3 regions of the Trichocoleus sp. DQ-A1 genome follow, and region 1 is predicted to be linked to each of the others. Evidence: predicted binding sites of a transcription regulator. Region 1 holds the regulator's gene; each other region holds the start of a gene.
What was found. Region 1 encodes NtcA, which controls nitrogen genes in cyanobacteria. Its sites were predicted from a motif close to TTTGTANNNNNNNNTACAAA; they were not measured.
Positions count from the first base shown of each region.

Region 1 (8,116 bases):
TGGCGCTGCAACAGATGGGAATTGCTAGCGATATCGTTAACTTAGCTTTTGGACTGCTTTTGGGAGCAATTGCAGTAGCGATCGCCTTGGCTTTCGGGTTGGGTAGCCGTGATGTTGCGGCTGGGCAAGTCCGCGAATGGCTGGCATCCTTTAAAGAAGATAAAACGCCTCGCTAATCACAAATTTTCTTGGTCAGTTAAACGTAGGGTGGGCATCCGTGTCCACCCTTTTCAAATGTTCCTCACGCACCATCATTCCTTAGTACCTGCTTGCTTGAGCAACTCAAGTATTTTGGTGTGTCCTTTATACTTGGCAATATCTAAGGGTGAGTTTCCATTCTTGTCTTGTTCTGTTACATTAGCCCCTTGGTTAATTAAGCTTTTAACCTCATCAATATTGTTTCTAGCTATAGCCAATAAGAGTTTGTCATTTTCATTCTGACTTTGTCCTAAAGACTCTTCCCAGTCTGCCCAAGACTGTTCTAGTTCATGCTTTTCCTCTAGTTCTAATTCTTTTTCAATATCTTTAAGGGTAATAATAAGGCGATTCAGTATAGCTTTTTGCTCTCGATTTAGGAAAATCTCATTGATTTTTTCAATTCGGCTGCAAAATAAGTCTGAAAAACCTCTCTCTTGCAAAACACTTCTGGCTAGCCTGGGGAGAAAGTAACACAAAGCTTCATCCGAAATGAGCGAGTAATCACAGATCATCATTGAGCATTGCTCGTCGCTCATTTCATCTTTTAAAACTTCACCAAAATCTCGCTGAATCGCTAAATATTCACCCTCAATAACTCCCTTTTTTGGAAGAATAGGGATGATCAAAGGCTTTTTGAAGGCTGAGAAAGCTTGGTTAATATCATCTAATAAAGACTTATCTTCCATTCTTTTTGCTATAGAGGTTGGAAAAAAGAGAGTTTACAATTTATTTATAATATCTATATTTTGATTTGCTTTTTAGTACCTTTTCTGGAACTCGCGCAGAGGACATTGTCCTCCGCGCTCCAACTACAACGTCTAGTCAGACAAATACAATTACTATATTATGACTTTAACATGCACAAAACAAGCATTTTATTATAAGTATATTCGAGCTAAATAAAACACATCGATCAGTTGCACTGATCGATGTGTTTATAAATCGAATTAGATGAATTTCAAGTAATAAAAAACAAGCGATCGCTTGTTTTTAAAAAGAGCGATCGCTTGTTTTAATTCACTAACTTTGCACTCAACTCATTCTTAATCCGATTCAAAATTGAGGCTTCATCCAGTGAAGTCAGAATGCGACTTACCACGGCTTTTGGGCCATCGGGACCCCAGGAAGCGCCGTTCGCCAAGTAAGTCTTAGTGACTTGTCCAATCCCGTAAGAAGAAACCCCTGAAACACCTGCCTGAGTCACGGCAACTGATAGATAGGGACCTAAAGACACCCCACCCGTTGCGGGTGCGGAGAGTCCTAAGAGACTTTTCAGGGAACTCAGTCCCAAAGTTGCCAAAAGTTCGCTAGCACTAATTCCGCCCATACTGATGGCAATTTTTTGTAGCAGTCCCACCGCTCCCGGCTGGGTCATGGGGATGCCGTAGAGTTTAGATAAGGTGAGAATCATTGCCACGTCGATGACGGCACCGCTGAGAAGATCGACAACCGTGACCGGGTTGAGGGCGATCGCAACTGCCTTCGTCATCACCCCTTTCCAGATGATCTGATTCGCACTTTCATCGCGAATCTGCATCTTCCTAGCAATCATCTGTTCGTTCACATCATCGGCATACAGCATGGTGTTGAGCGCTACCAAAGCCTTGCCTTCTCGGTGCAAAATTTCCAGAATTTTCAGCTTCAAATCCAGAACTTGGGGCGTTCCCGGTCGTCGCTGCACTGCCCTCGTTCCGTCAGGACGGCGAACCGCCTGCGCCACCAGGGGAGAGGCAGCAACCATTACAATTTCATCCGGTGAGAGCAATTCCCGCACCCGTTCATCCCGAATTTTGCGATAAATCGCCATCCGGTCGGCATCCGGATACTGGTCAATTTTGTTAAATACCAGCAACATCGGTTTACCGACTTCCCGCAATTGCGAGAGCGCCTCGTATTCCACCTTGTTCATGTCGCCCGAAATGACAAACAGCAGCAAGTCTGCTTGTCTGGCAACTTGTCTGGCTAAGGTTTCGCGGGTTTCTCCGTCTACTTCGTCAATTCCAGGGGTGTCAATTAGCTCGATTTGGGAATTGCCCGCACTCGGCAGCGTGACTCGTAGGATATCGCTGACGCTTCCCGTCTCATTCTCCTGAGTCAGTTGCCAGCTGGCACCTTGATGGGTGCGGGTGACGCCATGAAGCGGTCCCGTTTCAAACACGTTCTGACCTAATAAGGCGTTCAGTACTGAAGATTTACCCCGTCCCACCATCCCAAAGGCGGCAATCTGGACGACTGAGCGATCTAGCTTCTCCAGCATCGTTGCCAAATCATTAATCTCGGATTCCAGTCCCGTCCGCTCTTGAGGAGTGAGATCCAGGTTATCTACCAAGTCTCGCAGAGCATTTTGCGCCTTTTTGTAATTCAGTTCTGCTTGGATGTCATCAAAGCTCAAAATGGCGTTATCTAGTTCCCGATCCAAATCTGTCGCGTCCGGGGTTTGTGAAGGGAACTGGCTGGCATTTGGGGTTCGGTCAGACGATAAACGACTCAAAATTGCACCTTTTTTGCTCAGATGTTACTCTTCTTTCATCCTAGTCAATACCGATCTAGTCTGGCACTTTCCATATCCAGAGGGATATTTTTACTCGGTTCGTGCCAGCTCAGTATCAGCTGTGAGAATGATGTTATCTCGAAGGCGATCGCAATAAGTTTAGTATTGTTGCTGAATGAAGGTATTTGATCGGCACAGCGATTGTGAGTTCTAAGCGTTTACCTCAAACTACTGCCCACGTCCGAATTACCCATCTTTCCTGGCAACGGGGCTTTCTAGCAGGGGAAGTCACGGCGGCAGAATATGAATGGCAGTTCCAGTGGTGTTTCCGACAGGGTCAATTGTCGGTGACACCTTCTTTGGGACGCGCTTTAATTCAGGAACCTCTGGGTCGATTTTTAGAACAGAAAGATTACCAGCTAGAGCCTGGAGGGGACTATGCGTTTACGATCCGGGCGGAACTTTAAAAGTTTTGAGTTTTGAGTTCAGTTTAAATTAAGAAAGTTAAGAATGACAGAGTTTCCTAGTTCCTCGTCTCTCGTTGCTTCATGTATCTTTCGATGAGGAGGATGGCAACAATGTCATCGATTGGTCGGGGTAGACTCCGCATCCCTTGGGGAATCAGGCGTCCTAAACCTTGGGGAGGGTACATTTGCCAATAGCGATCGCGTGCTTCCAATGTACTGTAGCGCTCATCTACCAGGACAATTGGCACCGACGTTGGAAATTGCTGAAGTTTCTTTTTCCAACTTTTGGAAGTGGTTTGATCGCCCATCACCAGAGTATCAATTGGGTACTCTTCACATAAGTCAAGGATCGTTGCGATCGCTGCTTCTGCTGGTACAACCTGGTGGTAATGCAGAGAATTGTCTTTCCCCACTACGGCTAAACCACACTTATCGCGCCCTGGATCGAACCCTAAAATCATCTGAATTGGCTAATCGCTAATTTACAAATGGTTAATTGCCATTAGTCATCATCTCATCACTAATGACTAATAAATTACATCCTGACCACAACTTCTCCGTCTTCAACCGCCTCCAAATTTAATTTCATGGGTCCGGCAATATAGGCGTCCTCAGCCACGACCGCTTTCAGAGAAATCGGCTTATTGTGCTTTTTCAACTGCTCGATAAACCGAATCAAGCTAACAATTCGATTATCGCCAACCTGAACTGTATCGCCCAAAATCCCCGCGCGAGTAGCTCGGAACTGGGATGCTCCAAGCAGCAGGTCAATCCGCTGCCGAATTTGTTGGTCGGTCATGTTTGAAGGATCGGCAGATGTCGTTGCTACGACTTCACCAGTGCGGAATACAACTTGATTGGGTGCGGCGTCTGCAAAGACTTGTACCTGCTTTTCTCCCTGGACATAGTTACCAGCCGAAAAAACTCGGACTACATAGTTTCGACCATCCTGAATCTGGTTGATCAGTTGCTCTACTTGTGCCTCTGTAATTTGCACGACCCGTTCGTTCGCCACCTTGTTGAGACCGGGTTGGGTCGCTTTAATCGCTGTCCGATTCGCTTCCCGTAACAGCTGCTCAATGACCTGTCGGGCTGCGGCTGGCTCGACAATACGAAAAACGCCAGCCGCCAGAACCTGACCGCGCAGCAGTGCCAGACTACCCTGACGCAAAGTTTGATAAGACTGGTAATACTGTTCTAAGGTTGCCACTTCCTGCTCTAGGGAAGCTTGTTGTTTTTCGAGTTCTTTAAGGCGATTTTCTCGCTGGGCAATCACCTCATCTCGTTGAGAAATTTTGTTGTCAAGTAGAGATAAGGCTTTGTCTCGCTGGGCAATTTGCTCATCGCGATCGCTCAGGCTCTTCCGAAAGGCAGCAAGTTTCTCATCAAGTTCGACAAGGGCTTGATCCCGCTTGAGAATTTGCTCATCGCGTTGGCTAATTGCTCGGTCTTGCTGGGCAATTTTTTGGTCGCGCTGAGTCACTTTCGCTTTGAATTCAGTAATTTCAGCTCTGACTTGATTTCGCTGCTGGAGCAATTCTTGGCGTTCTGCTTGAAGTTGTTGGATTTCCGAACGTAGCGTCTTCGCTTGCCCAGAGACAGAGGTCAGCTGTTTTTGGGTTTGCTGAAAGCTGCTGGCGACCCGACTCAGTTCGCTTTGAGTTTGATTTAGTTGCGCCTCCGTCTGGCCTTGTTTAGCCAGCGCAGCTGCCAAAGATCGATTAATCGCATCTAAGCGCTGCTGAGCGACAGATTGCTGGGTGCGAGCTTGAGCGAGTTCCTTTTCGACTTGCTCTTTTTGGGCGGCGGTTTTAGCAAGTTCGCTTTCGGTTTTCCGTTTCTGCTCGTTCGCTTTAGCAATATCCTTACTTGCTGTCTTGAGTTTTTTCTGCACTTCTTGAAGTCTAAAAACTCCAATCCGCAATTGTTCGCTGGTCGCGAAGATGATTGTTAGTGTTGAGGCAGAAATCGTTAGCCCCGTCAGAATCGTTACCAAAACAGCTGTTTTGCGGGGACGCAGATTGAACAACGACAGGCGTGCTTTTCCCACGCGCGTGCCAATGCGATCGCCTACCGTTGCGATGACGCTTCCCAACACTAAAATAGACAAAATTAGGAAGAGCGCACTGTCGGTCATTGTCTGCTACAGTCATTCCAGTTACAGCCTATCGCATTGCAGGCTAGAGAAAGGGTTAACAGGAATTAAAGATCGAAGGTGAAATCGGAAAGGTTAAAGGTTGGAAGGTTGAAAACTATCCGCTTAAAACCTGAGACCTTTTAACTCAACCCCGACTAAATGTTAAAACTTGATAACCTGCTGAGCTACCATACCGTTTTAACCGACAACCTAACCGACAACCTGACCAGAGCCTCTAGCTGTTTTCAAGTAAACTGCTGACTCAGTGTAACTGGGTTGTGTACCGTAATTTTTTTCTTGTGGATAGAAATCATTTTTTCCTCCCGCAAATCTCCCAGTAAGCGGGTGACTGTTACCCTAGTGGAGCCAATTGCTTCAGCGATCGCTTGGTGAGAAAGCTTCAGATCGATCGTAATTCCATTGGCGGTAGGAACGCCAAAATCACGGCACAGAATCAACAGAAAACTCACCAAGCGCGATCCCATATCTCGGTGAGCTAATGTCTCAATCATCATTTCTGTTTGCAAAATGCGCGAAGAAAGCCCCCGCAGCATCAACATCGATAGCTCTGGATTATCCTTGAGCGATTGCTCTACCTGATCGATCGGTGCCGAAAGCAGCTCCACTGGCGTAAATGCTACAGCGTGATAAAACCGATCCGAACGATGCCCTGTAATTAAGGACAGTACTCCAAAAACGCTGTTTTCTCGCAGCAGCGCCACGGTAATTTCTTCCCCAGCTTCATACACGCGAGACAGCTTTACTGCACCTTTGAGCAAAAAGTATACCCGTTCAGCCGGGTCTCCTGGGAAAAAGATCGTCTTGCCCCGCTCAAAAGTTTCCACCACGGGTGGAAACGCCCCACCTCCCAGTTGACGGAACACAGCTGCTAGCGGTCTATCTTGCGTCACTGCCACTTCCTTTTTCCTAAATGCTGCCCTACAGACTTCTGCAACTTTCTGTCGGAGGAACTTTAACCATAGCAAAACAACTATGAGAGTTTTCTGACATTAGACACAGATAAACTGACTTCCAAGCGGTTTTTGTGCTATTTGATACAAAATTTTAAAGTAGTTTCCCCGGCTACCTTCTTTAGTTCTCTCCCTGCTCAAGGCAAGTAAGATTATGACGGAAAATGTTGATATCTTGACAGTATCTGCGCTATCGGGTGGGATGCATGGTGAGTAAGGAGGCACGCTCCTTACCCGTACTAGACAGCCTTGCTCCGGGCGATCGCGATCTTGAATACTCCCCTAAATCGGATATCCTCTAATATTGCCTTCAAAATCGACATTTATGCTAGATTTAACCGGAAAAAACGCCCTTGTCACCGGCATTGCCAACAATCGATCGATCGCCTGGGGGATTGCTCAGCAACTGCACCAAGCGGGTGCGAATCTAGGAGTAACTTACCTGCCAGACGACCGAGGCCGCTTTGAAAAAAAAGTGGCAGAGTTGGTAGAACCCCTCAACCCCAGCTTATTTTTACCCTGCGATGTCCAGAATGAGACCCAAATTCAGTCTACATTTGACGCCATCCGCGATAAGTGGGGCAAGCTAGACATCGTGATCCATTGTCTTGCTTTTGCGAACAAGGAAGATTTATCAGGTGATTTTAGTACCACTACTCGTGCTGGCTTCACCCAAGCTCTAGAAATTAGTACCTATTCGCTGGTACAACTTGCTGGGTCAGCAAAACCACTGATGACAGAAGGTGGCAGCATTGTCACGCTGACTTATCTAGGCGGCGTTAAGGTGATCCCCAACTACAACGTGATGGGAATTGCCAAGTCTGGACTGGAAATGAGTGTCCGTTACCTGGCATCTGAATTAGGACCGCAGAATATTCGCGTGAATGCAATTTCGGCGGGTCCCATCCGTACTTTGGCATCGTCGGCGGTAGGTGGCATTCTGGATATGATCCATCACGTTGAGGAAGTGGCACCGCTGCGACGCACTGTAACTCAGAAAGAAGTGGGAAATGCGGCTGCTTTCTTGTGTAGCGATTTGGCAAGTGGCATTACAGGTCAGGTGCTGTATGTCGATGCGGGATACGAGATTATGGGGATGTAAAAAGAATCAAACATTAAAAATTAAAAATTAAAAAGCAAAGATTCTGCTAATTTTTAATTTTTAATTTTGCATTTTTAAGGCTTTCGCGTCTCCCAAATGCTCAGTAACGTAGGATAATAAACTTAACTTTATTTTCTTGAGTGAGCATCTGCGATGCAGGCACGCGATCGCCAATTTACACCTTCTCCAAGCATTGAACAGCTTTTGTCTCCTCGCATGGCAAGGGTTCCCCGCAAGACGGGCGAAACGGATGTTATCGTCACCGTCAAATTAGACGGGAATGGCACTTGCAATGCAAAAACTGGCATTCCGTTTTTAGACCATATGCTGCATCAAATCGCCTCTCACAGCCTGATTGATTTGGATGTAGCCGCGACGGGAGACTTGGAAATTGATGACCACCATACCAATGAAGATGTGGGAATTACCCTAGGAATGGCGTTGCATCAAGCACTGGGCGATCGCAAAGGAATTGTCCGATTTGGGAATTTCCTCGCCCCTCTCGATGAAGCGTTGGTTCAGGTAGCGTTAGATTTTTCCGGACGCCCCCACCTCAGCTATGGCTTGGAGATTCCGACTCAGCGAGTCGGGACTTATGACACTCAGCTAGTGCGGGAATTTTTTGTGGCGTTGGTCAATCACAGCCAGATGACGCTGCACATTCGCCAACTCGATGGAATTAATTCGCACCACATTATTGAAGCGACGTTCAAAGCGTTTGCGCGATCGCTCCGCATGGCAATCGAAGTC
Region 1 covers NZ_JAMPKE010000043.1:32,951-41,066, forward strand. Annotated here, with positions in the region: gene NDI33_RS24875 (mechanosensitive ion channel) at 1-176, shown strand, start outside; gene NDI33_RS24880 (ankyrin repeat domain-containing protein) at 252-884, opposite strand; gene NDI33_RS24885 (GTP-binding protein) at 1,211-2,617, opposite strand; gene NDI33_RS24890 (DUF3146 family protein) at 2,893-3,156, shown strand; gene NDI33_RS24895 (pre-16S rRNA-processing nuclease YqgF) at 3,213-3,617, opposite strand; gene NDI33_RS24900 (DUF3084 domain-containing protein) at 3,692-5,293, opposite strand; gene ntcA (global nitrogen regulator NtcA) at 5,539-6,210, opposite strand; gene fabI (enoyl-ACP reductase FabI) at 6,590-7,366, shown strand; gene hisB (imidazoleglycerol-phosphate dehydratase HisB) at 7,520-8,116, shown strand, end outside.

Region 2 (8,116 bases), on a different contig from region 1:
GGGTTGATGGGGAATGGCTAATGGCTAATTGCTCCTGGTTCATGGTTAATTGAACAATGGGCAATTAGCTTTTGAATAAGGAGCAATTAGTCATATCAAATCTGTTTCATTGTCCATAAAAGAACCCCACCCCCAGCCCCTCCCCGCAAGCGGGGAGGGGAGCCGGAGACGCAGGCTCTGGCGGGGTGGGGTTCCGGAGAATTGTGGGGAATAAACCGGATTTGATATCATTAACCATTAAAAATAATTAGCCATTAGCTGTTAGCCATGAATAAAAAACGTATGTTAATTTGTACTTTTATGGCGTTAGCATCGGGTTGTTTCGGTGCTTACATGGGGGTACAAATTAAGTTACTGGCTGATAACCAACGCTGCGAAAATATGACAAAAAATACCTTGGAATTCGCAGTATTCAAGACGGCGTGTCAAGCTTGGATGATGCCGGGAGCTTATATGCAAGGTAGCAGCAGCGGCTTGTGGGGGGGTATGGTTATGGGAGCTTTTATCGCGGGTTTGGCAACTCACCACAAGCAGCCTGAGTGAATTGATATAAAGAGAAAGTTTAATAGCGGATTGAGGAGAAGGAAGCGCGCTTTATTCTTCCATCATCTTCTCTCTAATCCAACTCACAATATCGGCAACTAAATTTGGCTGGCTGGGAGAGAATGTTTGGAGATTACAAGGCTGTTCGCTCACTACACAAATTCTCCTCGCGTTATGAAATTTGCTCAGAGATGTGAGGAAAGTTTGACTGAAGCCTTGGGGCGGTTCACCACTTGTATCTTCGTAAAAAATTAGGAAGACTTCCTGACATTTTAGCTGCCAATAAACTTTCAGAGCTTGCATCGTTTCCGGTTCCCCTTTTTGACGTTCGGGACAGCCTTGCATTACCATCTCGGCGTAAATTTCTGAGGCGGGATTATCTGGGTTCTCGAATTTGCTGCCGTCGATGCAAATGGGTTGTACTTTGTCCCTCAGATGAGGATTGTTGTTGATGGCGGTGTTAAAAAGTTCGGGTAATACTGCTAAGTTATGGCATTGGGGGAAGGAAGTGAAACCAACTTCGGTAGTTTCTGCAACCTCTTGATGGGGAGTGATACGTGGATGATGCCAAGCTTGATAAAAGGTTGGGTAAGGCAGAGTTTGAGCGCACTGCCAGATAATTTTGTAACATTTCTTGAAGAGGTCAAAATTGCTTTCATAAACTTCATGTGTTAGACAGTGCTGCAAAGCTGAGACATCTGACGACATCTGGCGGTTTTGTAATATTTTCTCCAAACTTTCGGCAGCCCTCTTACGGGTATCCTTAGATTCTGTGGTTTCCAGAATCCGGAGTAACCCAGCAATTGCCACCTCGTTTCCCGTGCCAATTTTCCCCAAATTATAGGCAGCCTTCCCACAGGTATCCTCAGATTCTGTGGTTTCCAGAATCCGGAGTAACCCAGCAATTGCCACTTCGTTTCCTGGGTCAATTTCCCCCAAACTATAGGCAGCCCTCCAACGGGTATACTCATCTTCGGTAGTTTCCAGAATCCGGACTAACTCAGCAATTGCCACTTCGTTTCCTGGGTCAATTTTCCCCAAACTCTCGGCAGCCCTGCTACGGGTATACTCAGATTCTATGGTTTCCAGAATCCGGACTAACTCAGCAATTGCCACTTCGTTTCCTGGGTCAATTTTCCCCAAACTCTCGGCAGCCGTCCAGCGGGTAGCCTCAGATTCTGTGATTTCCAGAATCCGGACTAACCACCCAGGAATTGCCACTTGGTTTCCGACGCCAATTTTCCCCAAAGTTTCGGCAGCCCTGCTACGGGTCCCCTCAGATTCTGTGATTTCCAGAATCCGGACTAACCCAGCAATTGCCACTTCGTTTCCCGTGCCAATTTTCCCCAAACTATAGGCAGCCCTGCTACGGGTATCCTCAGATTCTGTGGTTTCCAGAATCCGGACTAACCTAGCAATTGCCACTTCGTTTCCCGTGCCAATTTCCCCCAAACTATAGGCAGCCCTGCTACGGGTATACTCATTTTCTGTGGTTTCCAGAATCCGGAGTAACCCAGCAATTGCCACTTCGTTTCCCGTGCCAATTTCCCCCAAACTATAGGCAGCACTCCTACGGGTATACTCATTTTCTGTGGTTTCCAGAATCCGGAGTAACCCAGCAATTGCCACTTCGTTTCCTGGGTCAATTTTCCCCAAACTCTCGGCAGCCGTCCAGCGGGTAGCCTCAGATTCTGTGATTTCCAGAATCCGGACTAACCCAGCAATTGCCACTTCGTTTCCCGTGCCAATTTTCCCCAAACTATAGGCAGCCCCCTACGGGTATCCTCATCTTCTGTAGTTTCCAGAATCCAGACTAACCCAGCAATTCCCACTTCATTTCCCGTGCCAATTTCACCCAAAATATCGGCAGCCCCCCTACGGGTAGACTCAGATTCTGTAGTTTCCAGAATCCGGAGTAACCCAGCAATTGCTAGTTCGTTTCCCGTGCCAATTTTCCCCAAACTTTCGGCAGCACTCCTACGGGTATCCTCATTTTCTGTGGTTTCCAGAATCCGGACTAACCTAGCAATTGCCACTTCGTTTCCCGTGCCAATTTCCCCCAAACTATAGGCAGCCCTGCTACGGGTATACTCATTTTCTGTGGTTTCCAGAATCCGGAGTAACCCAGCAATTGCCACTTCGTTTCCCGTGCCAATTTCCCCCAAACTCTCGGCAGCCTTCCAACGGGTATACTCATTTTCTGTGGTTTCCAGAATCCGGAGTAACCCAGCAATTGCCACTTCGTTTCCTGGGTCAATTTTCTCCAAACTGTTGGCAACCATCCAACGAGTATCCTCATTTTCTGTGGTTTCCAGAATCCGGAGTAACCCAGCAATTGCTAGTTCGTTTCCCGTGCCAATTTTCCCCAAACTCTCGGCAGCACTCCTACGGGTTGACTCATTTTCTGTGGTTTGCAGTAAGTTGATGAGTTTATTAATGACAAGGCTACAGTTAGTGTGTAACAGCGATGCTCTCGCTGCCTTGGCAAGCGGTTCGAGATATATCTGCCATTCTTGTTTGTCAGTGTTGTAATAACCAAAGCCCCACGTAACGATTTGCGTTACTATTTCATCTGCCCAAGGACAATCCTGAAACTCCGCAACCCCATCTGAGGCTAGAAAATAGGCTCGATCCCCATAAAAGTAGTATCTGCACCCATCTTCAAACTCTACCAATGCTTGAATAAACTTCTCTTTCTGCTCCCTTTCCACATCCTCTCGCCCCAGCCATAGCAAAATTACCTCTTTCCACTGCGGCTCAAAAATGCGGTAAATATTGCCCAGTAACGGTTGAGGATTGTCATTGTCGTGAGTCAAGAAAAAGTGCCAATCTTCAATCGCTAGCGCTGCAAAATATTCCTGAAACGTCAGATGATAGAACGCATAGACAGGTTCATCAGTTTCCGCATCTCGGTACACCAGATTCAGCCAACCAATCTGCTGCGCTAACTCAAACAGACATTCCCCCATCAGCTGATAAGCTAGCGACTCCCTCAGCGGTGTCTGATTCTCAATTGCGGCAACTGCCAACCTTCCCAACGCTGCATTCAACTCCTGCCGTTGCTGCCAGCCTATAGGAAACTCGTTTTTTTTCCACTCATAGAAATCCTCTCGAAATCGCTGATAAAGCGTCGCTTTCGTCTTCGGTAACTCCCCTTGCTTCACCGCCCAGGTTTGACACAACAGCGCCAACCGCAAGGGATTTCTAATCAAATCTCGAATTCGTTCCCGCCCCGTTTCCCCTAAATTCTCCCATAACTGCTTCCCTAACTGGGGTTTCTCCGCCCTAGCAAACCACTCCCCAATAAACTCCCCCACCTGCGGATCGTCAAAATCCAGGGTGCGATAGATATCACAATTGGGCACTACCCGATCGTTCGCCTGCCAAACATTCAGCCGACAGGTTAAAAGGGTTTGCGCCTGTGCCACCCAACCCCTCAGCTGATGTGCAATTCCTTGTAGGGGCGAATTTGCCCCCGTGGATGTATCCGCCCGTATTTCATCCACCCCATCCAACAGCAACCACACCTGATGAGAATTAAACAACTGCATTAACTCAGTTTGCATTTGCGCTGATACCACCATTCCTTGAAGAGACAGCGCCTCCTTCAGCCAAACCTGGAGTAAATACTCTTCCAAAGTTTTCCCATCCAGACTCCCCAGCTGAATGCAAATCGGCAACCGGGAAACATTTTCTGAATCCTTGAGATGACGGGCAATTTGCTCTAACCACGTACTTTTCCCCGCCCCCGGTTCCCCAATAATGGCAATCATCTTGCCTTCCCCCGCCTCAATTACCTCCCGGAGAAACGCATCCGCCTCAAACCGCTTCTCAATTTCCTTCTCATTCAGCTGATATTGCAACCGCCCCTCATCTGGGGATGGGCAAGACTCCTCACTCCGTCGCGGCTGAGTCGTCGGTTTCACCAAACCCAGTGGCACATAAATACCCACCTCATGCCCCAACCCCGCACCCGTCGCCTGTCGCCGGAATTGGTAACGCTTCAGCTGTTCCTCCAGCATTTTGTGGCAGATATCGCCCCAGTCAATCGGGTTTTCTGGCGTTGTATCTGGGGGATTCGGTTTTTTCGGATCGATTAACTCTGCTAGTTCTAAATTTAGGGAGGATGCGATCGCGATCGCACTCTCATAGTCAACATCTTCGTTCCCTGAGAAAAACCGCTTAACCGTCTTTTCACTCACCGATGCTGCTGTAGCAATGTCCAAATAAGTCCAACGCCTGCCTTTGTAATTGCGTTTAGCAGCTTTAGCGTCCATGAGTTTCTGCTTTCCAGCCTCGTTTACCTGAACGCTGTTGCGATTGCGGATTTCAGCCATAGTCAACGGAAAAGAACAGTTGCGGATATTAATAGCTTAGGCGGCGTCACGGTTTGATGAGGGTCAGAAAGGGTCACTTAATCTCTGTCCCTAAGAGTTCGGCGGTTTCTCCAGGCGATTCGCTTTCGTGGAATTGTAAGGTTCAGCAATTCCACAAATGACCACCAACCTGTTCAAATATTTACTTATAGTTGAAAACCCAGAATATCAAGCTTTACTCTTACTTGTTTTTATCCTGTCCTTAGACTCAGTTAATCTTAAGAAAGCCAGCGCTGTATCATTTCTTGTCCAAGCAGGATTGATTGATATCGGGGGCATTATTTCAGTTATGTCGGGAACATCCTTGCCATTAGTCATCCTTATGATGTTGGCGCAAGGCGTTTATTTGATTATCGATGCTTACCGCGCCGAAAAAAGTGGTCAGTAGACGAAGCGCGGGGCGAAGCATTCGCATTAATAATTTTCGGTTAAGTGGCATAAGCGATCGCGCTTTCTTCTTCGCCCCTACCGCTAACCATCTGCAATATCGTTGAGTTGAATTGGAAAACTGTATGAAAAAACGCCGATGGGTGTGGTTCTTTAGTTTGCTGTTTGCTTCCCTACTGGTTGTTACCAGTTGCGGCAACAACTTCGATGATGTCAAAAACCTCAAAGCCGGTGTTGGTAAGCAAGTTATTGTTTTAGGCGATAGCATCGCCTCTGGATATGGCGTGGACAAGACAGAAGCTTTTCCCAGCGTGTTGAGTCGTCAACTCGGTTTGCCAATACTGAATCGCGGTGTTAGCGGCGATACAACCGCTATGGGGTTGAGTCGCTTACAAAAAGATGCGATCGCGGCAGAACCTTGGCTGGTAATTGTTGAATTAGGCGGAAACGATTTTCTGCGAAAAATTCCTAAAACAGAGACAGAACAGAACTTGCGACAAATTGTCACTTCGATTCAACAACAAAAAGCAATTGTTGTGCTGCTAGGAATCAATCTCGGCTACATAGAAGATGAATATGACGAACTTTATCAGCGTGTTGCTAAAGATACACAGGCTTATTTAATTCCGCAGGTTTTAACTGGAATTGTCGATAATCCAAAAAATCGCCAGGAAGATATCATTCATCCAAATGCCGCCGGACACCAGCTTTTAGCTTCCCGCGTTGCTAAAAATTTACAGCCCTTATTAGCCCAGGCTACTTGGCCTCCAACCTTGTTGCAATATCGACGGAGTGCTAATCAAACATAGGAGCGACTTGCTCTCAAACTGTTAAATATTCCCACTAAATCACTTTTTGTCAAGCCCCTTGGGTTGTAAAAGAATAAAATAGACATTAGCCTCTAGAGCTGACTTTCGCTGTTACAAATAAGAGGTAAAGATTTCGTAACAAGTCCTACAGAATTGGATCATGGAAAGTCTGTATCCAATAAGAGTTTGCCCTTGTCTATTTCACTAGAGATTCTTTTATGACCTCCTCGATCCGCTTCCTCATGTGCGCTCCCGACCATTACGACGTGGATTATGTGATTAATCCCTGGATGGAGGGCAATATTCACAAATCCTCGCGCGATCGCGCCGTCGAGCAATGGCAAAAGCTTCACTACGTCCTCAAAGACCATGCCATTGTCGATTTGGTTGCACCCCAACGCGGTGTGCCTGATATGGTGTTTACAGCCAATGCTGGGCTGGTGCTGGGAGATACCGTCGTCCTGAGCCGCTTCTTCCACAAAGAGCGGCAGGGTGAGGAGCCTTATTTCAAGCAATGGTTTGAGGAAAAAGGCTATAAGGTGCATGAACTGCCTAAAGACTTGCCGTTTGAAGGCGCGGGCGATGCGCTGCTGGATCGAGAGGGGCGCTGGTTGTGGGCGGGATACGGCTTCCGCTCAGAACTCGATTCTCACCCGTTGTTGGCAAAGTGGCTCGACATCGAAGTGCTATCGTTGCGATTGATGGATGAGCGGTTCTATCATCTGGATACCTGCTTCTGTCCCCTGAGTGGCGGCTATTTGCTGTATTACCCCCCCGCATTTGATTCTTACACCAACCGCTTGATTGAAATGCGAGTTGCGCCGGAGAAGCGGATTGCCATTGAGGAAGCGGATGCGGTAAATTTCGCCTGCAACGCTGTGAATATTGACCACGTTGTGGTGATGAATAAGGCGAGTGAGGCACTCAAAAAACGCCTTGCCGATGTTGGATTCCAAGTTATCGAAACACCGCTGACAGAATTTTTGAAAGCCGGTGGTGCTGCCAAGTGCCTGACGCTACGGGTGACAGAACCCGTCCGAGAAGAAGTCCATGCCAATGTCTCGGTGGAAAGCCGCACGATTCGTCTAGAAGGGCATTTGCTAGACTCCGGCTTAATCAACCGTGCTTTAGATTTAGTCGTAGAAAATGGGGGTAGCTTCCAGGTTCTTAACTTCAGTCTGGGAGAGCAACGGCAAAGTACCTCCTCTGCGGAGGTAAAAGTGTCGGCTCCTTCCCATGATGTGATGGAAGCGATTTTGTCGCAGCTTATCGATTTGGGTGCGGTGAATTTGCCCCAAGATGAGCGTGATGCCAAGCTGGAAGATGTCATCCAAGCTGGGGTGGCTCCAGATGATTTCTATGTGTCCACCATTTATCCCACAGAAGTCAGAATCAATGGGGAGTGGGTGCGGGTGCAAGAGCAACGCATGGATGGCGCGATCGCTATTACCCAAACTCCCAACGGACGGGTAGCACGGTGTAAACTGCTGCGGGATTTAGAACTTGGCGAACAGGTGGTGGTTGATGTCGTCGGTATCCGCACGGTGCGGAAGACGGAATCCCGCGAACAGCGCAACACCCAAGAATTCAGTTTTATGTCTGCCGGAGTTTCCAGCGAACGCCGCGTGGAATTGGTGGTGGAACAAGTTGCCTGGGAACTTCGCAAAATCCGCGATGCTGGCGGTAAAGTTGTGGTAACAGCAGGGCCAGTAGTGATTCATACTGGCGGTGCCGAACACCTGACGCATCTGATTCGGCAAGGTTATGTGCAGGCGTTGCTGGGAGGAAATGCGATCGCTGTCCACGACATTGAGCAATCCATGCTGGGAACCTCGCTGGGTGTGGATATGAAACGCGGCGTCGCTGTTCGCGGGGGACACCGCCATCACCTGAAAGTAATTAACACGATTCGCCGTTATGGCAGTATTGCCAAAGCTGTTGAGAACGGTGCGATCAACAGCGGTGTCATGTACGAGTGCGTCCGCAATGGCGTTCCCTTCT
Region 2 covers NZ_JAMPKE010000057.1:909-9,024, reverse strand. Annotated here, with positions in the region: gene ppc (phosphoenolpyruvate carboxylase) at 1-7, shown strand, start outside; gene NDI33_RS27055 (hypothetical protein) at 268-543, shown strand; gene NDI33_RS27050 (HEAT repeat domain-containing protein) at 595-2,274, opposite strand; gene NDI33_RS27045 (HEAT repeat domain-containing protein) at 2,256-4,880, opposite strand; gene NDI33_RS27040 (hypothetical protein) at 5,038-5,307, shown strand; gene NDI33_RS27035 (GDSL-type esterase/lipase family protein) at 5,432-6,115, shown strand; gene NDI33_RS27030 (TIGR00300 family protein) at 6,334-8,116, shown strand, end outside.
Region 2: a site for NtcA is predicted at 6,248-6,267, ahead of NDI33_RS27030 (TIGR00300 family protein). Genes of this name have one in related genera too.

Region 3 (8,116 bases), on a different contig from region 1:
TCCTGGAACTTGGATGACGATCCCATGAATGGCTTCGGGCGCGATCGCCATCTCATCGACTAGCCAGGGCAAATTATCTTTAATCACGTTCCAACCACTGCGAAACACTAACAAGGCAACGGGAAAGGAGAGAATAATATCCAACCACTGAAGTTGCGGCAGATTCAATACCTGTCCTTGCCAGACGCCAATCAACCCACCCAAAACAGCAATTGTCACCCAGACATCGCTCATGGTGTGCTGGGCATCTGCAATCAAAATGGGGCTGCCTACCTGCTGCCCAACATGGCGTTCGTAGAACGTGACAAAAATATTCACGCCCAGCACAATCAGCAGCAACCACAGCTCTGAGGGGGAAATGATGACGGGTTTACCACCGCCGCTGAGAATTCGCTCAATTGCCCCTTGCAGAATTTCAAAGCAGGCAATTCCTAAGAAGGCGGCAATTCCTAACGCTCCCACACCTTCAAATTTCTGGTGTCCGTAAGGATGATCCCGATCGGGTTGAGGTGAAGAAAATCGGCTGGCAATTAATCCCAAAATGTTGTTGGCGCTATCGGTAACGCTATGCAAGGCATCCGCTAGCAAGCTGAGAGAACCCGTCCACGACCCCAGCACTGCCTTCAACATCATGACGAACAGGTTGAGCAGTAGGGTAATGATTAAAACCTTCCGCACTGCCGAGCGGTTATCTGCTACCACAGAATTTTCCTCACTCGCCATTTAGAGTTCTATGGCATTCAGTCTAAAGCTTGTGGCTTCACCTTGCATCTATCCTCTTGTAAATGCTGTCTGTTCTAAGTTATGAGTGATAAGTTAATTCACAATTCAAAACTCTTGATTGCTCATGTCTTCTTCAAAACTCATCCTCAACTTAGTTGAAGGTTCTGTTTCCTTCAGCTTTACGCCCCAGGCAGCCCAAGATTTACAAGGCGCGATCGCTCAATTGATGCAGAGTCTCAAAGTCATTGCAGGTGGCGGCGGCAAAACCAATCCCCAAAAACCAATGGAATATCGATACACGGGGGATGTCTTTCTAGAGATTTTCTGCAATCCTAATATCTGGCCGACTCCCTTTGCCGCTAAAGTTTTGATCTCCCTCCGAGATGACCGCATTCGCCTGACTACGGAGGCAGAACTTACTCGCTTAATTGAGGATGTTAATCAGTATTTAGAACAGATGGGCTAAAACTGGGCGGGCAAATGGTTTCTTTAGATTCTTTCTTAGGACGGATGCTACTACCCTAAGAAGTCTGCAAAATGTCCCTTTGTGTGTGCTAAATGGTAGCATTAAGACGCCAGATCCTGCGTTTGTTTACTCACTTGGCGGAAAGCCGAAAGCTAGAAACTTAAAAGTGAGTGGTGCCGAGCGGTTATTTATCGAAAGCGATCGCTAAGGGCTGTCTAACCTTCATTCAATCTGACTGATTTATCTAATGAACTCTAATAATCTGCTGGAGTTAGTACAAAAAGGATTTCGCGTTACTTTGGGTGCAACCGCTTCTCTAGTTGAGAGCGTACAAGACACTCAAAAGCGAGAGCAAAATCTTGAGCTGTTAAAGTCAGACGTCAATCTGGTGGTTCAACAACTAGCAGAAAAAGGAGAGATTACGGAGCTTGAAGCCCGCACTTTCCTGAATTCTCTAATGGCGCAAGCCAATGATGCAGCTAGCACACAATCTTCTGGAACTCCGAGCCGCCCTGCGACAACGCCGGTGACAACGGTTGCCCAGCCAGATATGCAATTGGAGCTAGAGGAGCTAACTGCACAAATTGCTGCAATGCGAACTGAGTTAGAAAAGCTGCGCGACCCCAACTCAGGGATTTAGGTCGGGGATTGCTAGCAGCTTTATCAAAGCATTTATTAGGCTTGCTCCTAGTAGCCTATCCGAAGGTTTGTGCTGAGCAAAACGAAGGACTTGAAGTGTTGTCACGCATCTCGGTTTGAGCAGAGATCCTGCAAAGAGATTTGCGCGATCGCAGCGCGATTGTTGATGACAACGTTACGCCAACACTCCACAACGTTTTGCTCAGAATGGCATCTTCACTTTTTGGATAGGTCTAAGAAGCGAACTTAATTATTCGCACTAGAAAGAATCAGAATATTCTCCAAACCAGGCTAATTAAGAATCAACAGGTGAAAGAATAAAAGCAGTCTTTCCTTAAGTTGAGACAAGCGTGGAATCAAGCTTGTCCTGAGTTTCACTGTTTCCAGTGGAACTGTAGGATTGTCTTAAAGGTAAAAAAATATCAATCGTTGTCCCATTGTTCTTGCCCCATCAGATCGCCGATGCGATCGCGGAGTAAGATATTGCATCTTTCTAATTCACACTCAACACAAACCCACTCCCGTGCAGGGATGTACTGGCACAGAACGTAGATGGGTTGCTGACGAGTCACAATTCCTTTCTCCACCAATTGACGGGCTTCTTCTTGAAGAACGTCGATGGAGTATTGCACAGATGATTTAGGCGGCATTATATCAGCAGTCATGGTCTCAGCCTCGAAACTAACGAGCTACGACTATAACTTAATATAATCCAATACTGCTTAGCGCGGAAATAATTTTTGAACAGTATATCAAGTTACAAATGAATTTATTCGTTTAATAAGGATTCCAAAAGTCAGGGAACTTTGACATAAAAATATATCCTTATGCTGATGAAATTGTCGAAGAACGGATCTATTTATAATTAAGCCTGTATTTTCAAATTGAAGACACCGTAAATAATCGGTGATAACGGTTATGACATTGATTAACAAAATTAATCAATGTGCTGCACAGTTGCTAAATGCTTAGAGCTGGGGCACCGAACAAAACTTCAAGGGCGATCGCCTGAGCTGCTGGCATCTGTCCGTAAGAAAACACACAAGGGATATGTGGGGGCAGGTGTGGGAGAAACTGTTCCAGAAGATAAGGACTGCCGTAAATCACTAGCGCTTGGAGTTCGGCATTGCCTAAGAGTTTTTTAAACAAGTCCTGAGCCAACGGTGTCAAGCCAGCACTGCCTCGGAAAGGATTCCCACGGATGAACAGCTGGAGTAGGGTTGGCTGGGCATTTAAACCCGATTTATGATAAAACACCCAGCCAGGAATTAAGGTGGTGTGGGGATCGAGTAGTTGGAGTTGATAGCCGTGCTGTTTTGGCAGAGCCACAGCCGGTGCTTGTTTATCGAGAAAATCACAATTCAGGGTGTCATCCACCACGATTAAGTTGCGTAAGTTGCCCTGACAGGGAAGTAAAGGAATTTCGCCATGAACGACGAGCGCCTCTCGCACGATGTTGGCAGATGTGGCGAGGGCGTGTGGTTGAGCTAGTTGGAGGAGATGGGGAGGGAATGGTGAAGGCGCTGGTTGGACTTCAGGCGCGATCGCCCTTGCCTCTACAGGCGGTTGTGCTGTGCCTTGTTGGACTCGGCGCTTGGCTGTCCAGATACGCTCAACAGAGGCACGAATTCGCGCCTCTGAAATGCGTCCCTGTGCTACCGCGTCGCACACCGCTTGGATAGCACCCGCAGGATCGACTGGCATCAGCAAAATATCTGCACCGGCTTCGACAGCTAAGACTGGAGCTTCATTTGCTCCATAGCGGTTGGCGATCGCTCCCATCACCAATGCATCGGTAACAATTAATCCTTCAAATCCCAGCTGTTGCCGCAGCAGTTGAGTCAAAATCGGTTGGGAAAGGGTGGCAGGGCGTTCGGCATCCCAAGCCGGGATCAGGAGATGGGCACTCATTACGGCATCTACACCGGAGGCTGTACCCGTACCGATTGCTTCTTGAAACGGCAGTAACTCAATCTCAGCAAGTCGTGCCGGGGAATGGGGCAAGACGGGCAAATCTAGATGGGAATCCACCGCCGTATCGCCATGTCCGGGAAAATGCTTAGCAGTCGTTAACACCGGATAAGCTTTCGCCCCCCGGATGAAAGCAGACGCTAGTTGAGTCACTTCCTCTGGGTTTTCGCCAAACGCCCGGACGTTAATCACTGGATTATTAGGATTGTTATTCACATCCACAACCGGCGCAAGCACCCAGTTGATGCCAATCGCGAGGGCTTCCGAGGCGATGATGCCTCCCATTTGTTCGGCGTATTTCAAGGCAAGAGAGGCATCTTTCCGGAATACTGCCCCGATTGCCATCGGTGGCGGAAACCAAGTTGCCCCAGAAAAGCGCTGTCCGACGCCTTCTTCAATATCAGCCGCGATCAGCAAGGGGGTTTTTGCCCAGTCTTGGAGTTGTTGCGATCGCAGTGCTAATTCTCCAGCACTGCCTCCCAACAAAATGACCCCCCCGACGCCCAAATCCTGCACCCAGTGTTGCAGAACTGCCGCCGGTGGTTCCCAATCTGGATACTGAATTTGGTGGTCGAACAGGTAGCCTGACGCCCGTACCACGACCATTTGCGCTACCTGTTCTGCTAGAGAGAGCGATTCCCACTCCGGCAGCAATGCCACAGATTTCAATCTTCTGCCTCAACGATGTCTTCTTCTTCCACTCTCGCAGCCGGACGGTCTTGATTAAGCTGATTCAACAAAGACAAAATGCGATCGCCTCTTTCCAGAGAACGATCTTCCTGAAACAGTAACTCTGGTGTCCGACGCAGTCGCAACCGTTGACCGAGTTCGCTGCGGACAAAGCCAGTTGCTGCTCTTAACCCAGCCATCGTTTCTACCTTTGCTTCCTCGGTGCCATAGATGCTGACGAAGATTTTAGCGTGTTGTAGGTCGCCTGACACATCCACATCGGTGACGCTGACCATGCCAGCACCCACGCGATCATCTTTGATTTCGGTTAGCAGCATTTGGCTGATTTCGCGTTTAATCAATGCGGCAACGCGAGAAACACGGCGACTTGTAGCCATAATCATCTGCTGCCTTTAAGACAGTGTGAGCAATGCTTTTACTCATCCTACCTAAATCGGACTCACTCCCAGCATCGCCCGTAGGGTTAGGGTAATAAAAGTTAAGGCTGCCACCAGAAAGCCCATCAAAGCGATCGCGCTGGTTCGATTTTGGAGTAGCGGTTTCAACCACCCAAAGGTATAAAAGAATACCCCTAGGATAATGGTGACAAAGTAGCGGGGGTAGCGAGAGATATTTTCCCAAAAGCCATCAAACATATTATTTAAAGCAGCCGACACAAAAAGCGGCGATAAGTCACTGCATCTTAACTGGTAACATTTGTCTGCGAGTTCGACAAGCTCGGCATCGCCCCTAAATGGGGTTTCGTCGAGAGATGGTTCGCCAAGCGTCCGGTGGTAGCAGGTTACTACCCGCTATATTTGTCCAACCGCGACCCATTGACTCATAACACATTGCCCGATAACACACGGACTCATAAGAGCGATCGCGTGTTTTGGTCGCGGTGAGAGTCATTTTTTTCCTCTTGTCGAACCCGCTAGGTATTCTAAATTAAATCATATCCCCCCACTTCCACAACAACTGTTACAAACGCTTTAATTTTTTTAGATAGCTAGAAGCAATGTCAACTCAGACGACACAACAAGAAATAGCGCGTCCTTTTCTAAAATGGGCTGGTGGGAAAAGCCAGCTAATTCAGCAATATATTCCCTATTTTCCCCCAAAATTTACAACTTACTATGAGCCATTTTTGGGTGGCGGCGCTCTTTTCTTTCATTTATTGCCGAAAGTATCTATTTTGACGGATATTAATGGCGAGTTAGTCAATGTTTTCCGATGTGTAAGGGATGAAGTAGAACCGCTAATTGAATTCTTGCACCAGCATCAAATGAATCATAGTAAGGAGTATTATTACTGCATGCGATTGATGCAACCTAACACCCCTCTAGAAAGAGCTGCTCGATTTATTTACCTCAACAAAACTTGCTTTAACGGATTATATCGAGAAAACTCAAAAGGGGAATTTAATGTTCCCATTGGGAAATACAAAAATCCAAAGATTTGTAATCCAGCTTTACTCAGATCGGTTTCCGCTGCGCTTCAGAGTGCCCTGATTGATGTTAGACCTTTTGAAGCTGTTTTGCAATCTGCAAAGACCGCTGAAGATTTTGTTTTCTTTGACCCACCTTATTATCCTCTAAGCCCTACTAGTAACTTTACCGCCTATAGCCGTAATTCTTTTAATGAAGCTGACCAAATTCGGCTCAGGGATGTCTTTGTAGAACTGGCGAAGCGTGGTGTCAAAGTGATGCTTTCTAATTCTGACTGTCTGTTTATCCGAGAAATTTACAGCAACTTTAATATTTACGAGATATCAGCTTCCAGAATGATTAATTCCAACGCTAGAAAACGGGGCAAAATATCTGAATTATTAATCACATCTTATGCAAGATAACTGCTTACCCATAAAATAACGTAAAGTATTTGCCGTACAATTTTACTGAATTATTGGTATTTGTTATAATAGTATGTATATATTATTCGACCGTTGAGTGTTAATTGCTCGATTGAAATAAGCTTGCAAATTTGTAATTTACCACATGGGATAGAAGTATGTGTGGAAGATTTACCCAAGGTAAGTCCGCTGAGACAATCGCCCAAGCATTCCAGGTAAATGATGTTCCACTCCTGATGCCTCGTTATAATATTGCGCCCACCCAGTCAGCACAGACAGTTTTACAAAATCCAGAACAGTCTCAACGACAGTTCAAAATGTTGCATTGGGGGCTGATTCCCCGTTGGGCAAAAGATACAAAAATGGGAGCAAAACTGATTAATGCACGGGCGGAAACGGTAGCCGAAAAACCGGCTTTTCGGGCAGCTTTTAAACAACGACGTTGCTTAGTAGTAGCGGATGGTTTTTATGAGTGGAAGCAGCAAGACGGGAAAAAGCAGCCATTTTATTGTCGCGTCAATGATGGACAACCTTTCGGCTTTGCTGGTTTGTGGGAGCATTGGGAAGGAGAGGATGGTGAGGAAATAGATTCTTGCACAATTTTGACAACAGAACCCAATGAGGTAATGCGCCCGATTCACAACCGAATGCCAGTCATTCTCGATCCAAAAGATTATGATTTGTGGTTGGATTCACAGGTGCAAAAGCCGGAGTTATTACAGCCTTTGTTGCGTCCATATTCAGCAGAAGAAATGGCAACTTATCCAGTCAGCACAAAGGTAAATAAACCAATGAATGATACGGCGGAGTTGATCAATAGCCTTTAAGCGATCGCACTCTCAAGATAGTCGGGTGAGCATCGATCGCCTTACCTTCCAGTTTGCCTCCTCAAATACTTCCAAAACTTCTGTCTTCCGGTAGAGGGTAAAAACCAGTTAAGCGTGAGCTATGCTGGCAGTGATTTCTATCGAGTCCAAACCGTTTTAGGAAAGCAGCCGTTATGCCAGAAAGTTTCTTGCTCAGCCGCGTACTAATTCGCTTCAACGGCAAAGCTGATGAACCTCTTAGCCAAGATTTATCAGCGGCTGCTTTGACACCTGATGGCAGCTTGTGGGTAGGTTCTGATGAAACGAGAACGATTGAGCGCTTATCCCCTGTCGAGCCATATATCTTCAGCAAACATCAGCAATTTTTTGTAAAAGATTTCATCGATTTAGCCGATCCGGAAGGCGAAATCGATATCGAGGGAATGGATTATACAAACCATTATCTTTGGTTCATCGGTTCCCACAGTACAAAGCGTAAAAAAATAAAGGGCAAAGACCTTGAGAAGGATCTTGATAAACTAGCAACCATAAAGTTTGAACCAAACCGTTATTTACTTGCCCGGATTCCTGTAGTAAAAGGTGAATTAGTTAAATCAGTCTCTCACCCAGAACAGCCAGATAAAAAACTGACAGCAGCCTGTCTGCAAAAAATAGGAAATAGTAACGTTCTGATAGAAGCACTCAAACAGGATCGGCACCTAGGGGCATTTCTAACAACTTCTATCCCCTCTAAAGAAAATGGATTTGATATCGAAGGCTTAGCGATTCGGGGAGATAGGATTTTTATCGGCTTGCGAGGCCCTGTACTGAGAGGGTGGGCAATTATTTTAGAGGTTGAAGTTGCAGAAACCGAGCCAGGAATTTTAACGCTGAAGAAAATTGGCAAAGATGGGAAGCAATACAAAAAACATTTTGTAGAGTTGAATGGGTTAGGTGTCCGGGAACTATGTCTGGATGGTGAAGACTTGA
Region 3 covers NZ_JAMPKE010000006.1:107,994-116,109, reverse strand. Annotated here, with positions in the region: gene NDI33_RS08585 (cation diffusion facilitator family transporter) at 1-702, opposite strand, end outside; gene NDI33_RS08580 (hypothetical protein) at 848-1,189, shown strand; gene NDI33_RS08575 (hypothetical protein) at 1,437-1,829, shown strand; gene NDI33_RS08570 (DUF4327 family protein) at 2,251-2,493, opposite strand; gene NDI33_RS08565 (glycoside hydrolase family 3 N-terminal domain-containing protein) at 2,789-4,459, opposite strand; gene rbfA (30S ribosome-binding factor RbfA) at 4,465-4,866, opposite strand; gene NDI33_RS08555 (DUF751 family protein) at 4,918-5,124, opposite strand; gene NDI33_RS08550 (hypothetical protein) at 5,219-5,380, opposite strand; gene NDI33_RS08545 (DNA adenine methylase) at 5,487-6,320, shown strand; gene NDI33_RS08540 (SOS response-associated peptidase) at 6,479-7,147, shown strand; gene NDI33_RS08535 (DUF3616 domain-containing protein) at 7,321-8,116, shown strand, end outside.
Region 3: a site for NtcA is predicted at 2,573-2,592, ahead of NDI33_RS08570 (DUF4327 family protein). Genes of this name have one in related genera too.